DNA from 2 places in the Aliiroseovarius sp. B-4 genome. Region 2 is predicted to be linked to the other one. Evidence: riboswitches for the same ligand, from Rfam matches in the RefSeq annotation. Region 2 holds a riboswitch; the other holds the start of a gene.
The links. A riboswitch is a leader RNA that binds a small molecule or an ion and turns the genes downstream of it on or off. The one in region 2 is predicted to bind FMN.
Positions count from the first base shown of each region.

Region 1: it holds a riboswitch for FMN, as region 2 does, so the genes downstream of both, AC13C8_RS01550 (6,7-dimethyl-8-ribityllumazine synthase) here and AC13C8_RS09165 (DMT family transporter) in region 2, are expected to answer to the same signal.

Region 1 is NZ_JBSXNV010000024.1:40,840-49,344, forward strand. It holds gene AC13C8_RS01525 (sugar-binding domain-containing protein) at 1-272, opposite strand, end outside; gene AC13C8_RS01530 (DUF2291 family protein) at 272-925, opposite strand; gene AC13C8_RS01535 (FGGY family carbohydrate kinase) at 1,334-2,902, shown strand; gene AC13C8_RS01540 (glycerol-3-phosphate dehydrogenase) at 2,906-4,414, shown strand; gene AC13C8_RS01545 (sugar phosphate isomerase/epimerase family protein) at 4,414-5,346, shown strand; FMN riboswitch at 5,399-5,537, shown strand; gene AC13C8_RS01550 (6,7-dimethyl-8-ribityllumazine synthase) at 5,607-6,044, shown strand; gene AC13C8_RS01555 (iron-containing alcohol dehydrogenase) at 6,048-7,193, shown strand; gene AC13C8_RS01560 (sugar-binding transcriptional regulator) at 7,219-8,193, shown strand; gene fsa (fructose-6-phosphate aldolase) at 8,217-8,505, opposite strand, start outside.
Region 2 is NZ_JBSXNV010000035.1:264,091-272,595, forward strand. It holds gene glcF (glycolate oxidase subunit GlcF) at 1-554, shown strand, start outside; gene AC13C8_RS09150 (trypsin-like serine peptidase) at 644-1,471, shown strand; gene AC13C8_RS09155 (trypsin-like serine peptidase) at 1,534-2,289, shown strand; gene AC13C8_RS09160 (Hsp20 family protein) at 2,410-2,862, shown strand; gene AC13C8_RS09165 (DMT family transporter) at 2,919-3,797, opposite strand; FMN riboswitch at 3,875-4,015, opposite strand; gene AC13C8_RS09170 (vWA domain-containing protein) at 4,077-6,041, opposite strand; gene AC13C8_RS09175 (RNA polymerase sigma factor) at 6,038-6,577, opposite strand; gene AC13C8_RS09180 (NAD-dependent succinate-semialdehyde dehydrogenase) at 6,686-8,164, opposite strand; gene AC13C8_RS09185 (alpha/beta hydrolase) at 8,228-8,505, shown strand, end outside.

The sequences.
Region 1 (8,505 bases), on a different contig from region 2:
TCGACGGTCGAACTGATGGCCACCGGCTGGCCGTCGAGGATCAACTCGCCGGTGGTGGGCAGATGTACGCCCGAGAGGATCTTCATCAGCGTCGATTTCCCGGCGCCGTTTTCACCGAAAAGCGTGGTAACCTGCCCGCGGTGGACATCGAAGTTCACGCCCTTGAGCGCATGCACAGCGCCAAAGCTCTTGGTCACGTCGCGCGCGGCCAGCACCACCTCGGCCTTGTCCGGCGTCAGGGTCGGGGTTTCGTCATGAATCGGGCTCTTCATCACTGCACCTCGAAGGCCACCGGGGTGACCAGCCAGTTCTTCGGGTTGATCATGGTGAAGACGCCGGTGACGGTGATCGTCTTGCCGGTCAAGGCATCCCGGTCGAGCCCGTCGAGCACTTCTGCCGCCATGGCGCGGTTGATGCCTGCGCCTGCGTTCTGGTACTCGATCTGGTTCTTGAAGGCCCCGAATTCGATGTCGCCTGTGATATCGCGCAACTCCGTCCCGTTGATCGCCGGGCCGGTCTGGATTCGCACGCCGGTGCCATCGGGCATGCCGTCGATCGTAACGTTGAAGATGCCGGATTTGCCCTCGCCCGCGGTACCGGTAAAGGTGACCGGCATCACCGGAAAGGCCCCGGCCATCGTGCCATAGGCCGCGACCGCAGCGTTCTTGTCCGCGGCCAGTTCCTCTGCCAGTTTCACTGCTTCAGGCGCCTTTTCAACGACATAGTCGCGAATGCGCGGAAACTCGTCCGCCCCGAAGCGATCCGGGTTGAACGCTTGCTGGCGCAGGTCTTCGTCGCCGCCGATTGCAACCACCTTGGTGTCAAAGGCGATGGCGCCGAGTAGGACAACCCCAGCGAGAGCTGTGATCGCCTTGCGTCGTGTCGCCTTGGAAGCACTGACAGATACGGTGCCGGTTGTGGCCATAGCGGACGTGCCCCTTTTCTATCCGGCCCGGAGATCCGGGCGGTGGTGATTCTGCGCCGGGAGACCCGGGCGCGGTCATGTCTCGGAAATGGCCAACCTGTTGATGTTGAACCTTTCCTCCCCTGCCGCCGATCGTGGAACTCCTCAATCCCGCGGTTCGATCAGCGACTCGCCACACCGTTTGGGGTGCGTTCGATTGGGTCAACCATATTCGAAAAAAATTTCTGTGTCTGCAAAAAATTTCACACCAGCGAAAATTTTTGTGCTACACCCAATTCAACCAAGCGCAGTGCGGCTTCCCCTACAAGGGTGGCGCGGCGACTGGGCAAATCGACGCGGAAAAGCGGAAATGTCACGGCGTCACAAGGGGGAGGCCGAGGTGACGAACAGCGGCAAGGGAGGCAGCAAATGGCTGATTCGTCCGACCTGATCATCGGCGTGGACGCCGGGACATCCGTCATCAAGGCGGTTGCCTTCGATCTGAAGGGTCAGCAACTGGCGTCATCGTCGGTGCGCAATTCCTACGTCATGGGGGCAGACGGATCGGCCACCCAGTCCATGCAGCAAACTTGGCACGACTGCGCCGCCGCGCTGCGCGGTTTGGGCGACAAGGTCGAGGGCCTGGCATCGCGGACCGCCGCCGTGGCCCTGACCGGGCAAGGGGACGGAACCTGGCTGGTGGGCCAAGGCAACCAGGCGGTTTCCGACGCATGGCTCTGGCTGGACGCACGGGCGGCGCCGACGGTCCGGGACCTCGCGCGGGGCATCGACGAACGCGCACGGTTTGAGGCTACCGGCACGGGGCTCAATACCTGCCAGCAAGGCAGTCAGATGGCGCATATGGCCCAAGTCGCGCCCGAGCTTCTGGATCGCGCCGAGGTGGCGCTTCACTGCAAGGACTGGCTTTTTCTCAACCTGACCGGCGTGCGGGCAACCGATCCGTCGGAGGCCAGCTTTACCTTCGGCGACTTCCGCAACAGGCGATATAGCGACGCGGTTATCGGTGCCCTTGGACTGGAGGACCGTCGGCACCTCTTGCCCGAGATCATCGACGGTTCTGAGCAGACCCGACCACTGAGCGCCGAGGCCGCAGCGCAGACCGGGCTCAAGGCGGGCACGCCGGTGTCGCTGGGCTATGTCGACATGGTGATGACGGCGCTGGGTGCGGGCGTGCACACCGGCGATGCCGGTGCGGCCTGCTCGACCGTCGGGTCGACCGGCGTGCACATGCGGGCCGTCAGGTCGGATGACGTGCATCTGAACGCCGAGGGTACGGGCTACGTGATCTGCCTGCCGGTCCCCGACCTGGTGACGCAGGTCCAGACCAACATGGCCGCCACGCTCAATATCGACTGGGCGCTGGCGCTGGCCGAGGACTTGATGGCCGAGGTGGGCAAAGCCCCGTCGCACGCCGAGATGGTCGCACGGATCGACGGCTGGATGGCACGCTCGCGTCCCGGCGCATTGGTTTATCACCCCTATATCTCCGAGGCAGGCGAACGCGGGCCTTTTGTGAATGCGGATGCGCGGGCCAGCCTTGTGGGGCTGAATGCCTCGCACCGTTTTGCCGACGTGATCCGCGCGGTGATCGAAGGGCTCGGGATGGCCGCGCGGGATTGCTATGCCGCGATGGGCGACATGCCCCGCGAATTGCGCCTGACCGGCGGTGCGGCCCGTTCTGCCGCGCTGCGCCGCGTTCTCGCCGCATCGCTCGACACGCCTGTCCGAGTCTCCGCACGTGAGGAGGCCGGCGCGGCGGGCTGCGCCATGATGGCCACCGTCGCAATCGGCGCCTACGACAGCATGGACGCCTGCATCGCAGACTGGACCACCCCGCTTCTGGAAGAGCCGGAAGCGCCTGATCCGGGTCTCGTGCCCGTCTATGACAAACTCTTCGACAATTACCGACACGCGCGCGAAGGCCTGGCCCCGGTCTGGGACGGGTTGGCGGCAGCGCGCGCCTCGCAAGGAGCCTGAGACATGAGCGATATCCAGAAGGTCGACCTCTTCGTGATCGGCGGCGGCATCAACGGCGCGGGCATTGCCCGTGATGCGGCAGGCCGTGGCCTGAGCGTCGTGCTGTGCGAAAAGGACGATTTGGCCGAAGGCACCTCTTCCCGCTCGGGCAAGCTGGTGCATGGCGGGCTGCGCTACCTGGAATACTACGAATTCCGGCTGGTGCGCGAAGCGCTGATCGAACGCGAAGTGCTGATGCGGAACGCACCGCATATCATCTGGCCGATGCGTTTTGTCCTGCCGCATTCGCCGCAGGACCGCCCGGCGTGGCTGGTGCGGCTGGGGCTGTTCCTTTACGACCATCTCGGCGGCCGCAAGAAACTGCCCGGCACCCGCACGCTGGACCTGCACCGCGACCCCGAGGGCGCCGCAATCAAGGATGCGTACGCGCGCGGGTTCGAATATTCCGACTGCTGGGTCGACGATGCCCGCCTCGTGGTGCTCAACGCCGTGGATGCGGCAGAGCGCGGTGCGACGGTGCTGACCCGGTCGCCCTGCACCTCGGCGCGGCGTGACGGAAATGCCTGGCGGGTGACGACGCAGAACTCCGTCACCGGCGAGACGCGCGAGTTCGAAGCCAAGCTGCTGGTCAATGCCGCAGGTCCCTGGGTGACCGACGTGGTCAACCGCGTGGCCGGGTCGAACTCTCCGCGCAATGTGCGGCTGGTCAAGGGCAGCCACATCATCGTGCCGAAATTCTGGAAAGGCGAGAATGCCTACCTCGTGCAGAACCACGACAAGCGAGTGATCTTCATCAACCCGTACGAGCGTGACAAGGCGCTGATCGGCACCACCGACATTGCCTATGAGGGCCGCGCAGAGGATGTGACCGCCGACGACTCGGAAGTGCAGTACCTGATCGACGCGGTGAACAAGTACTTCAAGGAGCAGCTGACCCGCGACGACGTGCTGACCACCTTCTCGGGCGTGCGGCCGCTGTTCGACGACGGCCAGGGCAACCCGTCGGCGGTGACGCGCGATTATGTGTTCGACATCGACGACACGGGCGGCGCGCCGCTGCTGAACATCTTCGGCGGCAAGATCACCACCTTCCGCGAACTGGCCGAACGCGGCCTGCAACGGATCGCCAAGTTCTTCCCCCAGATGGGCGGCGACTGGACCGAGACCGCCCCCCTGCCCGGCGGCGATATCGAGAACGCGGATTACGAGACCTTCCGCAACCAGATGAAGCGCGACTATCCCTGGATGCCACGCGCATTGCGCCAGCACTACGGGCGGCTCTACGGCACGCGGGTGGCCAAGATCGTGGGGGATGCGACTTCTCTCCAAGGGTTGGGGCAGCATTTCGGCGGCAATCTCTACGAGGCTGAGGCTGCCTATCTCGTGGCGTATGAATGGGCGCAGACCGCCGAGGACATTCTCTGGCGTCGCACCAAGCACCGGCTGCACCTGACCGAAGTCGAGCAGAACGCGTTCCGCAAGTGGTTCGAAGACCAAAGGGAGGCCGCCTGATGGCGCTGACGCTTTCGCTGAATACCAATCCGCTGGTGAACCGTTTCGCCGAACCGGACGACCTGGTCGATGCCATTGCGCGCGATATCCGCATCCGCGATATCCAGCTGACGCATGAGTTCATTAACCCGTCCTGGCCTGCCCCCGTGATCCGGCGGCTGACCCGCGACATGAACCGTGCGCTGCAGCGCACCGGCGCGCGGGTGACCAGCGGCATGACCGGGCCATACGGACGCCTGAACCATTTCGGCCACCCGGACGCCGACGTGCGCCGCTACTACGTCGACTGGTTCAAGACTTTTGCCGACATCATCGGCGATCTCGGCGGCACCTCGGTCGGCACGCAATTCGCGATCTTCACCTTCCTTGATTACGACGACCCCGCACGCCGCGAGGAGCTTTTGCAAATCGCCATAGATTGCTGGGCCGAGGTGGCGGACCATGCCAAGGCGGCCGGACTCGAGTACGTCTTCTGGGAACCGATGAGCGTCGGGCGCGAGTTTGGCGAAACCATCGCAGAATGCATGAAGCTGCAGGACCGGCTGACCGCCGCCGACATGGCGGTGCCGATGTGGATGATGGCCGATATCGACCATGGCGACGTGACCAGCCCCAACCCGGACGACACCGATCCCTATGCCTGGGCGCGGGCGGTGCCGAAAGTCAGCCCCATCATTCACATCAAGCAGTCGATGATGGACAAGTCCGGCCACCGGCCATTCACGGCCGAGTTCAACGCAAAGGGCGCGATCCAGCCGGACCCGCTTCTGAAAGCCTTTGCCGAAGGCGGCGCGGTCGATAACGAGATCTGCCTCGAACTGTCCTTCAAGGAGCGCGAACCAAACGACCGGCAGGTGATCCCGCAGATCGCCGAAAGCGTCGCCTTCTGGGCGCCGCATATCGACAGCGGGGCGCGCGACCTGAATGTCTGAGACGGCCCGGATGACATGCGCTTGCCAATTCCGGCAAATCTTGTCATTTGACACCTGTTCTCAGGGCGGGGTGAAATTCCCCACCGGCGGTGACAGCCCGCGAGCGCCTTTCGGAGCAATCCGGAGGGGTCAAGCAGACACCGGTGAAAGTCCGGGGCCGACGGTTAAAGTCCGGATGGAAGAGAACCAGCCGTCGGGCCCCCACGCCCGCACGGCTGGAATCGCCTTGGGACCACTTTTGAAACGCAAAGGATGGTTCCATGACTGACACACTCAAAATCGCCTTCATCAAGGCCCGATGGCACGCCGAGATCGTCGATCAGGCGCTGGTCGGGTTCAAAAAGCGCCTGGCCGATGCCGGTAGGCCAGCCGAAGTCACGCCGTTCGACGTGCCGGGCGCTTTCGAAATGCCGTTGCTGGCGCGGAAACTGGGCCGAGGCGGCGGCTATGACACCATCGTCTGCGCCGCGCTGGTTGTCGATGGCGGGATCTACCGTCACGATTTCGTGGCGCAGGCCGTGGTGGACGGTCTGATGCGCGCGCAACTGGACACGGGCGTGCCGACATTCTCGGTCTCGCTGACGCCGCATCACTTCCAGCCGACGGCCGAGCACATCGGATTCTTCCGTGACCATTTCGTCAAGAAAGGCGAAGAGGCCGCGGATGCTGTTCTGATGGTCACCGCCCTGGAGGTCTGAGCCATGCCCCAGCCCGCCTTTCACTTTGCTACCGCCTCCGACATCCGCTTCGGACGGGGCGAAGCCGGTCGGGCAGTGCCCGATCTGGCAAGGTTGGGCAAACGGGTTCTGCTGGTGCATGGCGCGACGGCCTCGCGCTCTGGCTGGCTGTGCGAGGCGCTGACAGCCCAGGGCTGTGCGGTGTCGACCATTGCCGTCGCCGCGGAGCCCGATGTCGATCTGATCGCATACGGCGTGTCGGCGGCGCGCGACCACGACGCGCAGGCGGTCATTGCCATCGGTGGCGGTGCGGTGATCGACGCGGCCAAGGCCATCGCCGCGCTGGTGCCCGTCAACCGGCCACTGCATGATCATCTTGAAGTCGTCGGCCAAGGCTTGCCGCTCGAGGCAACCCCGCTGCCCTTCGCCGCCTTGCCGACTACGGCAGGCACCGGGGCGGAAGTGACCCGCAACGCCGTGATCTCGGTGCCCGACGCGCAGCGCAAGGTGTCGCTGCGGGACGCGCGCATGCTGCCACGCATCGCGGTCATTGATCCTGCACTGACCGATGGTTGCCCGCGTGCCATTACGCTGGCCTCGGGTCTGGACGCCATCACGCAGGTGATTGAGCCTTACCTCTGCATCCGCGCCAACCCGATGACCGATGCGCTTTGCCGTCCCGCGATTGACTGCGGCCTGCCCGCGCTCATGACCCTGATGCAAAACGAAGATGCCGATGCGCGCGACGTCATGGCCTGGACCAGCCTCTGCGGCGGGCTGGCCCTCGCCAATGCCGGTCTGGGCGTCGTGCACGGGCTGGCCGGGCCATTGGGCGGCCTGTCGGGCGCGTCGCACGGCGCCATCTGCGGCGCGCTTCTGCCGCATGGGCTGACAGCCAATGCCGAACGTGCCAGTGGTGCCACCGCATGCCGCATCGGACATGTCCGCCAAAGCCTGGCCAAGGCTCTGAGTATTGAACCGGACGCGGCATTCATGGCGCTCCACGCTTGGGCGCGCGAAGCGGGCCTGCCGGGGCTTGATGCGCAGGGCGTGACGTGCCCCCACCGGGCACGCGCAGCCGCGATGGCGGCCAGCTCTTCGTCGATGAAGGCAAACCCGGCTCCACTGGACGAAACGGTTTTGGCAGGCATCATGGAACAGGCGCGATAGGCGTCGCAAAAGCGGAGGAGGTGATATGGCGAAAGACCGCGGTTCGGGAGATGCCGAGCATTCCCTGGCGATCCGCGCCGCCTGGCTGCATTACGTGGGAGGGCTGCGCCAGGCCGAGGTGGCCAAGCGCATCGGCGTGCCCTCGGTCAAGGCCCACCGCCTGATCGCCCGGGCCGTGGCCGAAGGCGCCGTCAAGGTCTCGATCGAGGGCGATATCATCGAGTGCATCGAACTCGAACAGATGCTTTGCACGCAGTACGGGCTTGAGACCTGCGAGGTCGCACCCGACCTTGAAGAAGACGGCATCCCCTTCCGCACACTCGGTCTGGCGGGCGCGTCGCGGCTCAGGCGCTGGATGGAAAGCGGCGAGGAACTGACCATCGGTATCGGTCATGGCCGCACGCTGGCCGAGGCGGTCCGCGCCATGCCCCGGTTTGGCACGACGGGCCTCAGCTTCGTGTCGCTGCTGGGCGGGCTGACCCGGAACTTCGCCGCCAACCCTCATGACGTGATGCACCTGCTGGCGGAAAAGACCGGCGCGCGGGCCTACGTGATGCCGGTGCCGTTTTTTGCCAATACCAGCGAGGACCGCGAGGTGCTGTTGGCGCAGCGCGGCGTGACCGAGGTGTTCCAACTGGCCGAAACCGCACCGCTGAAGATCGTCGGCATCGGCACGGTCGAGGCCGAAACCCAACTGGTCACCTCGGGAATGATCGAACCGTCCGAGATCGAGGCGATATCCCAGGCGGGCGGCGTCGGCGAAATGCTGGGGCATTTCTTCGACCCCGAAGGCCGCGCCCTGGAAACCCCGCTGACCTCGCGGACACTGGCGGTTTCGCTCGACACCACGCGCGACGACCGGATCATCGCCCTGGCTGGTGGACCCGAGAAAGTTGCGCCAATCCGCGCGGTTCTGAACAGCGGGCGGTTGTCCGGCCTGATTACCGACGAACGCACGGCACGGGTGCTGCTGGGCGATGCCGCGGCCAAACCCGTCTGATCGGGATTGGCCGCGGCCGCCAATCACAGGATTGTCTGTCCGGTCGCGGCCCAGTCGCCGGCAAACTGATCGAGCCCCTTGTCGGTCAGCGCGTGGTTGGCCAGCCCCTTGATCACCCCGGCCGGTATGGTGGCCACATCCGCCCCGGCCATTGCGGCCTCCTTGACGTGATTGGCGGACCGGATCGAGGCCGCGAGGATCTGGGTCTGAAACCCGTAGTTGTCATAGATCACCCGGATCTCGCGGATCAGCTCCATCCCGTCGATGTTCAGATCGTCGAGCCGCCCGACGAAGGGCGAAATATACGTGGCC
Region 2 (8,505 bases):
CAAATATCACCGCCTGGATCGCCGAGAAGAACGGCGCGGGGCTGGACGCCATCGTCATCAACACTTCAGGGTGCGGCACGACCGTCAAGGATTACGGGCACATGTTCCGCAATGACGCGTTGGCCGAAGATGCTGCGACGGTGTCGGCATTGGCCATGGATGTCAGCGAACTTCTGATGAAACTCGATCTGCCCGAAGCGCAGATGAACAAGCGGGTGGCCTATCATTCGGCCTGTAGTTTGCAACACGGCCAGCAGGTCAAGACCCACCCCAAAACGCTTTTGAAACGCGCAGGATTCGAGGTCGTCGAACCCGTCGATGCCCATCTATGCTGCGGGTCCGCCGGGACATATAACCTGATGCAGCCCGCGATCTCGCAAGAGTTGAAACGCCGCAAGGTCGCTAATCTGGAAGCCAAAACGCCCGAGATCATCGCAGCCGGTAATATTGGCTGCATGATGCAGATCGGATCGGGCACAGGTGTCCCGGTGGTTCACACGGTCGAGTTGCTGGATTGGGCAACCGGGGGGCCACAGCCACGCAAATTGACCTGACCATGGCAGTTTTTTCTTTTTCCTGTCCCCATTTTCGCCCTAAACATATGGTGAGAGGGTGGAAGAACCGCCCCACCAGAGGCAGAGACATGAAGAAACTAATCGCTATGATGGCGGTGGGCCTATGGCTTGCCAGCCCTTTGGTCGCATCCGATCCGTCACCGCTGCGAACCTTGATGACAGGGGATGAAAGCCGGGGATGGGAAGGCGTAGGGCGGTTGAACATCGGCGCAGGTGGCTTATGCACTGGCGCGATGATTGGCGAAAACCTGGTGCTGACTGCTGCGCATTGCATGTTTGACAAAACCACGGGCGAACGTGTTCAACCCAAAGACATTCAGTTTCTGGCGGGCTGGCGCAACGGTCGGGCGTCGGCCTATCGCGGGGTGCGCCGGGCGGTTGTGCATCCTGATTTCACCTTTTCAGGCGATGACAAGGCCGCCCGCGTTGTGAACGATCTGGCGGTGCTGGAGTTGGATCAGCCGATCCGCAAAAGCTCGGTCAAGCCGTTCGCCATTCATTCCCGCCCGCGCAAGGGGGCCGAGGTCGGCGTCGTGTCCTATGCGCATGATCGCGCAGAAAGTCCGGCATTGCAGGAAATGTGTAAGGTGCTGGCGCGTCAAAGCGGGGCGCTGGTGCTGAGTTGCTCAGTCGATTTCGGCTCGTCCGGTGCGCCGGTTTTTGTGGTGCAGGATGGAAAGCCCGCGATTGTGTCGGTAATTTCGGCAAAAGCAATGGTGCGGAACATTCCTGTGTCGCTGGGCACCAGCCTTGAAAAACCGCTGGCGGACCTCATGGATATGCTTGCCAATGGCGATGGTGTCTTTACGCGCGTGCAGCCCGTGTCGCGCCCACCGGTAAGCAACTTCGGAACCGGTGCCGCCGGCCCGGGCGGCGCAAAATTCCTGCGCCCGTAATGCTAAGGTTGCGCTGCTTTTTCCTTTGTTTCACGGCACTTCTTCTAACGCTTCCCGCCGCGATGGCGGAAGAGTCCACGAGCCTGCGCCGCTTGACCAAGCGTGAAGACTTGTTTGGATACGAGGCTGTTGGGCGTCTGGATTTCGGGCAAACGGGTTATTGCACCGGTGTCTTGATTACAACAGACCTTGTTCTGACAGCCGCCCATTGTCTGCGCAGTGTTGCGCGTGCGGGCCATGTCCAGGGGCTTCGCTTTCGGGCAGGTTTGCGCGACGGGCGCGCCGTGGCAACTCGCAACGCGAAACTGGCGATCATGCATCCGGACTATGACCCCAATCAGTGGATGAACGCTGTGAATATTCGCAACGATGTTGGATTGGTGCAACTCGACGCCCCAATTGCGGCGGCGGTCGCAGCCCCGTTTGCGGTTGCGCAGCTTCCACCCACCAAACGGAAAGTGTCGGTGGTCAGCTTCGGGGAAGGGCGCGATGCTGCCCTGTCGCGGCAAGCGGTCTGTGACGTATTGGGGCGAAATGCAGGTTTGCTGGCCTTTGATTGCGATGTCACGTTCGGATCGTCCGGGGCCCCGGTGTTTGACGACAGCGCACGCCGCGTGCGCATCGTGTCGCTCGTGTCCGCGGGAACGCGGGGCGGGCGCAACAAGATCGCCTATGGCACAGAATTGTTCGAGCGTGTGGCCGAAATAAAGCGTGCCCTGCGGGCCGGAACAGGCATCATTGGTAAAACCGGTTTTGAGCCTCGCCGATTAGGCGTCGGGCAGTCGAATGATGGTGGCGCGAAATTTCTGCGTCCCTGACCCCTTGAAGGGTGAAAAAACTTCCATAAATCTGTGGCACGGGCGCCGAAGGATCGGGCCCGGAACTCTGCCTGTCCCAGTGAAGGGAAGGCGCAACACTGTCGCTTTCAGGAGGACACCATGCGTAACTTTGACCTTTCGCCCCTATACCGCGCCACCGTCGGTTTCGATCAGATCGCCGACCTGATGGACCGGGTGCTGACCAATGACGTGAGCCGCGAAAGCTATCCGCCCTATAACATTGAAAAGATCGCTGACGACGGTTGGCGCATTTCGGTTGCTGTGGCGGGCTTCACCGAAGACGAACTGTCGGTGGAAGTTCGCGAAAACGCCTTGGTCATCTCGGCCAAGAAGGCGGACGAGGAAGAGCGGACCTATCTGCACCGTGGCATTGCCACGCGTGCGTTCGAGCGCCGCTTTCATCTGGCCGACCATGTGCGCGTGACGGGCGCATCCCATGAACATGGTATGTTGCATATCGACCTTGTGCGCGAAGTGCCCGAGGCTTTGAAGCCACGCCGGATCGAGATTGCAAAATCCAAGGACGTGGAACGCAAAGCGATCGAAGCCTAAACATGGCTTGATCATCCGATAAGATGGGCGCGGAGGGCAACCTCCGCGCTTTTGTTTTACACGGTCTGACGCCGTTCCTGTTCCAGCAGGTAAAAGCTGGCCGCCAGAATGATCGCGGTGCCCAGCCACATGGACCCGGTTGGCAGAAAACCGAAAACGGCAAATCCCAGCACCACGTTGAACACCAGCTTCAGATGGTCAAACGGTTGCAGGAAGGCCGCATCGGCCAGCGAGTAGGCACGCACCAGCACATGCTGTGCAAAGGCGGTCAATAGCCCGGCACCGACCACCAGCCAGATTGCGTCCATCGGCAGGGTGAACCCTGACCCAAGCGCCAAAGCGGCATTGATCGGGCTGAGGAGGACCAGAAGATAGATCGTGACTGTCTCCGGCCCATCTGCGCGGGTCAGAAACTTCGTGATCACCGAACTGGCCGCCCAAAGGGCGGCGGCGCCGACGGGCAGAAGGGCCACAAGCTCGAACCGGTCGGACCAGGGTTCAAGGATGACTGCACCGCCGATGATCCCAAGAAGGACCGCACCCCAGCGATGCATGGACACCGTTTCACGCAGGAACAGCCCCGCACCGAGTGTCACAAAAAACGGGGATAGTAAGATAAGTGCGATGGCCTGCCAGATCGGAACATACGCCAAGCCCAGCGTCCAAAGCTGGACACCTCCGGCGGCCAAGGCGACGCGCAGAATATGCAACCAGACCTGCCCGGTTTTTATCGCCGCCGCACGGTGGCGAACCACCCATGGCAGGTAAAACCCCAAAGCGATCAGATATTGCCAGAACGTAACCGAGGGCGCGGACGCCCCCATTTTCATTGTCGCCCCTTGCAGAGCTGTGTTCACGACGGCGAAGCTTGCGCCTGCCAGAACCATGAGACCAGCGGCCTTCACAGGCGTGGTCAGTGTCAGTTGATGAGCCATTGCGCAATGTCCTTTCTTCCTTACGCGTTGACCCAAGGCAGAAGGACAAGGCGCGCGGGAAAACCCGTCGCGCCTTTGACCATCCTCTTCCATCCGGACTTTAACCGTCGGCCCCGGAATTTCACCGGATCTGCTGACCCAGGCGTTTCATTAGAAACGCGAGGCGCTCGCGGGCTGTAACCGCCGGTGGGGAATTTCGCCCCGCCCTGAGAATGTCGCCACCCCGGCAGGGGCAGCGACAGGGAAGATAGGTTCGGGATGGCGCGCGGTCAAGCGGCCTTAGTTCGACAGGCTCTCGGCCAGACGCATCAGCGTGACCGCCTCGGCCCGGTAGCCATAAGGGTCGTCGCCCTTGGACCCGTTGGCCAGCGCGATGGCGTCGGAGTACGTCCAGTCGCCAAGATATTTGTCCTCGCGCAGCAACTGGCCGAAGCCAGCGATGGCGGCGGCAAACTGCTGTTCGCTGCCCGCTTTGTCCGCATCGGACATGATCGGCGTCTCGATCAACGTGCTGACATCCTCGCCGGGGCGTTTGTAGCGCAGTTTGAGAAAGCCAATCTCGTCCGACCCATCCGCGTCAGGGCTCGGGGCATAGCGTAGCGCGTCTGTCAAAACGGCATCCGAGCCGACAGGCGTGACCTCGTAGATCGCCGTCACCTGATGGCCCGCCCCAATCTCGCCCGCGTCCACCTTGTCATTGTTGAAGTCCTCGCGCGCCAAGGTGCGGGTTTCATAGCCGATCAGACGGTATTCCGCGACTTGGGCGGGGTTGAACTCGACTTGTATTTTTACGTCATCAGCAAGGGGGTAAAGCACGCCGGAAAGCTGATCGACGAGCACTTTTCGCGCCTCGCCCAGCGTATCGATATACGCGGCCTGCCCATTTCCGTTCTGCGCCAGTGCCTGCATGGTCGCGTCATCCAGATTGCCGCGCCCGAAGCCCAGGATCGACAGATAGGTGCCGGTGTCGCGCTTGTCCGCAATGAAATCCTTCAGCGCGTCGGGGTCGTGAATGCCCACATTGAAATCACCATCCGTGGCCAGCAGCACTCGACCAACTTCGCCGTCAGCGGCCATGCGGTCCGCAATCTGATAGGCCAGTTCGATCCCTTGCGCACCAGCGGTCGATCCACCAGCATCCAACCGGTCCAGAGCGCCCAGAATGGTGGCACGATCTGCGGCTTTGGTGGGTTCCAGAACCTCGCCTGCGCTGCCAGCATAAGCGACGATGGCGACCTCATCCTCCGGCCGCAATTCGGATAACATCAGGCGCAGGCTTTGCTTCAGAAGCGGCAGTTTATCGGGGTCTGACATCGACCCGGACGTGTCGATCAGGAACACCAGGTTCAGCGGTGGGCGGTCCGTGATCATCTCGCCCTGAATGCCGATTTGCACCAGTTGCGTGCCGGAATTCCACGGCGTTTGCATCGTCGTAACCGTGGGTGCGAACGGATGCGGCCCCTCGGGCGCGGGGTAGGTGTAGGGGAAGTAGTTCACCATTTCCTCGATCCGCACCGCGTCCGGGTTGGGCAGATAGCCCGATTTCAAATCGCGCCGCACCACCGCATAGCTGGCCGTGTCCACGTCGATCGAGAAGGTGGAAACCGGGTCCTCGGTTGTAATTTTCAGGGGCGAAGGGACCTCGTTGGCGTATTCTTCGCCGCGTGCATCCCGCGGCACGGGTAGGATGCCGGGCATGTCGTCATACGTGATGTAACCGTCGCTGTCCGCAAAGGGCGATCCGTCCGCCTCCATCAACGGTTCGGCGACAACGGAAGGGGTGGCTTGCCCGGTCTGTGCACGCAACTCAGTCGTGCTGTCAGACCGAGTCCGTGCGGGCGGCTGTGCAACTTTTCCCAAAGGTTTGGGGGCGGACGGCGCGATTGCCTCTTCGCGTTCAATCAGCGTGTCATCGACTGTGGGTGTCGGGGTCATCGTCACCCCCGGCATTTCCACCTGATCAACATTCGGCATCACCACCAGCACGGCAAAGCCCACCGCCACCAGCGCGGTCGTCGCAGCCAATCCGCCGCGTGTGTTCAACGCATTCAACATTTCAAGAACTCCTTTTCCAAGCGCCCCGAATTTCGGAGCGTCAGAAGTAGGACGCGCGCCGTCACGCGATCCTTGGAGGTCATCGAAATTTTTCATCGCAAGCGCCAGATCGGCCTCTTTCTTTGAGGCGTCCGGGGCAGGTGGGGCCGCGTGCAGGGCGGCCTTCAGATCGTCCAGATCGTCGGTCATATCGCGTCCTCCTCAGCCCGCATCGCACGCAGGCGTTTCTTCACTTCGGACATCCGCCAGGCGATGGTGCCTTCGGACAGACCCAGAACGTCGCCGGCTTGCGCCTGTGTCAATTCTTCACCAAGAACCAATGCGACGGTGTCACGTAACTCGTCGGGCAGGGCGGTCATGGCCTGGGTCAGCCAATCCTGCGCCTCGGTCTCTTCCCGGATGGCTGCGCGCCGGTTCACTTCCCAATCACCCCAGCCATCGGCAGCCCGCGCGTGGGTTGCAGCACGGCGGCGACGGTCATGGGCGGCATTCACGGCAATGCGGTAGAGCCAGGTTGTGAACCGTGCCTCGGCCCGGAAACCTTTTAGCTTGGCGGGCAGGGCCGCGCAGATATCTTGCGTCAGGTCTTCGGCATCCGCCCGATTTCCCATCATCCGGAACGTAAACGCGAACAGCCGGTCATAGTGGCGTGACAGCAGGGCCGCGAAGGCAGCCCTGTCCCCTGTCACCGCCGCTGCGGCCAGTTCCTCGTCCTGATCGGTCATCATCTTCACATAGAGTAAGACGCGGGCGAAACGTCAATCCTTGGCGGAAAACCGAAAAAAGGCGGCAGGTTGCCCCACCGCCTTGAGCCTATTGCTTTTTCACTCAGATCAGACCGACATGCAGATATATTTCATCTCAAGGAAATCCTCGATCCCGTGGCGTGAACCTTCGCGGCCAAGGCCCGATTGTTTCACGCCACCAAACGGTGCGGTTTCGGTCGAGATGATGCCGGTGTTCACCCCGACGATCCCGTATTCCAGCGCCTCGGCCACTTTGTAGACACGGCTCAGGTTGTTGGCATAGAAATACGACGCCAGCCCGAAAATCGTGTCGTTGGCCTGTGCGATCACGTCATCTTCATCCTTGAACTTGAACAAGGGCGCCATGGGTCCGAAGGTCTCGTCCGTGGCGACCTCCATATCACGCGTGGCGTTCTTGATAATTGTGGGTTCGAAGAACAGCCCGCCTTTTTCGTGCTCCTTGCCGCCCAAAATGATCTCGCCGCCCTTGGAGGTTGCGTCGGCGATGTGCTCGCGCACTTTTTCAACCGCGCTTTGCGAGATCAATGGACCCAGGGCAATGCCTTCGTTCAACCCGTCACCGACGGGCAGGGCGGACACGGCCTTGGTGAAGCGCTTGGCGAATTCGTCATAGACGCCTTCCTGCACATAGATCCGGTTGGCGCAGACGCAGGTCTGGCCATTGTTGCGGAATTTGCAGGCGATGGCGCCTTCGACGGCGGCATCCAGATCGGCGTCGTCAAACACGATGAAGGGCGCGTTGCCGCCCAGCTCCATCGAGCATTTCAGCACCTGATCGGCGGCCTGACGCAGCAGGATGCGGCCAACATTGGTCGATCCTGTGAAAGTCAGCTTGCGCACCAAGGGGTTCTCGCAGAACTCCTTGCCGATGTCTGAACTGCGCGAGCTGGGCACGATGTTGAACACACCGGCCGGGATGCCCGCACGGTCAGCCAGGACGGCCAGAGCGGTGGCAGACAGCGGTGTCTCCGCCGCCGGACGCCCCACAAAGCCACATCCTGCCGCGACAGCCGGGCCGCATTTGCGTGTGATCATCGCGTTGGGGAAGTTCCACGGCGTGATCGAGGCGACGACCCCGATCGGCTGACGGATCACCATCAGCCGCTTGTCGGGTTGGTGGCCGGGGATGGTTTCGCCATAGATGCGTTTTGCCTCTTCGCCGAACCATTCGATGAAGCTGGCACCATAGGCGATCTCGCCGGTCGCCTCGGCCAGGGGTTTGCCCATTTCAGCGGTCAGGATGGTGGCCAGGTCGCCCTGGTTTTCCATCATAAGGTTGAACCATTTGCGCATGATGCCCGCGCGTTCTTTCGCGGTGCGCTTGGCCCATTCGCGGCCCGCCTTATCGGCGCAGTCGATCGCGTGCGCGACTTCGGCACGGGACAGATCTGCCACTTTGGCAATCACATCGCCGCGTGCGGGGTTCTTGACATCGAAGGTTGCGCCGTCTTTGGCATCGATCCATTCGCCGTTCACATAGGCGCGGGTTTCGACCAAGGACGGGTCTTTCAGCAAGCTCTTCAGCTCGGTTGCATTGGCGGCCATTTTCCTCTCCCATAGCTCTGGTGTCGTTCGGGGTGGTCCCGACGCAATCACAGGACATCTGTCATGAATTTCGACATAGCCTATGCGAACGCGGATTTCATCCCGAATGGATACGATTTCCCGGCAAAATGGCAGAAATTGGCGAGCGACTTTCGCGCATCGCACAAGAATCTTCGGCTTGACCTGCCGTATGGCGAAGATGCTTCGAACGCGTTTGACCTGGTGTTGCCTGACACGCCACCCAAGGGCTTGATAGTGTTCGTTCATGGCGGGTATTGGAAGGCGTTCGGACGCCGCGACTGGACCCATCTTGCGGCGGGTTCGGTTGCGCAGGGTTACGC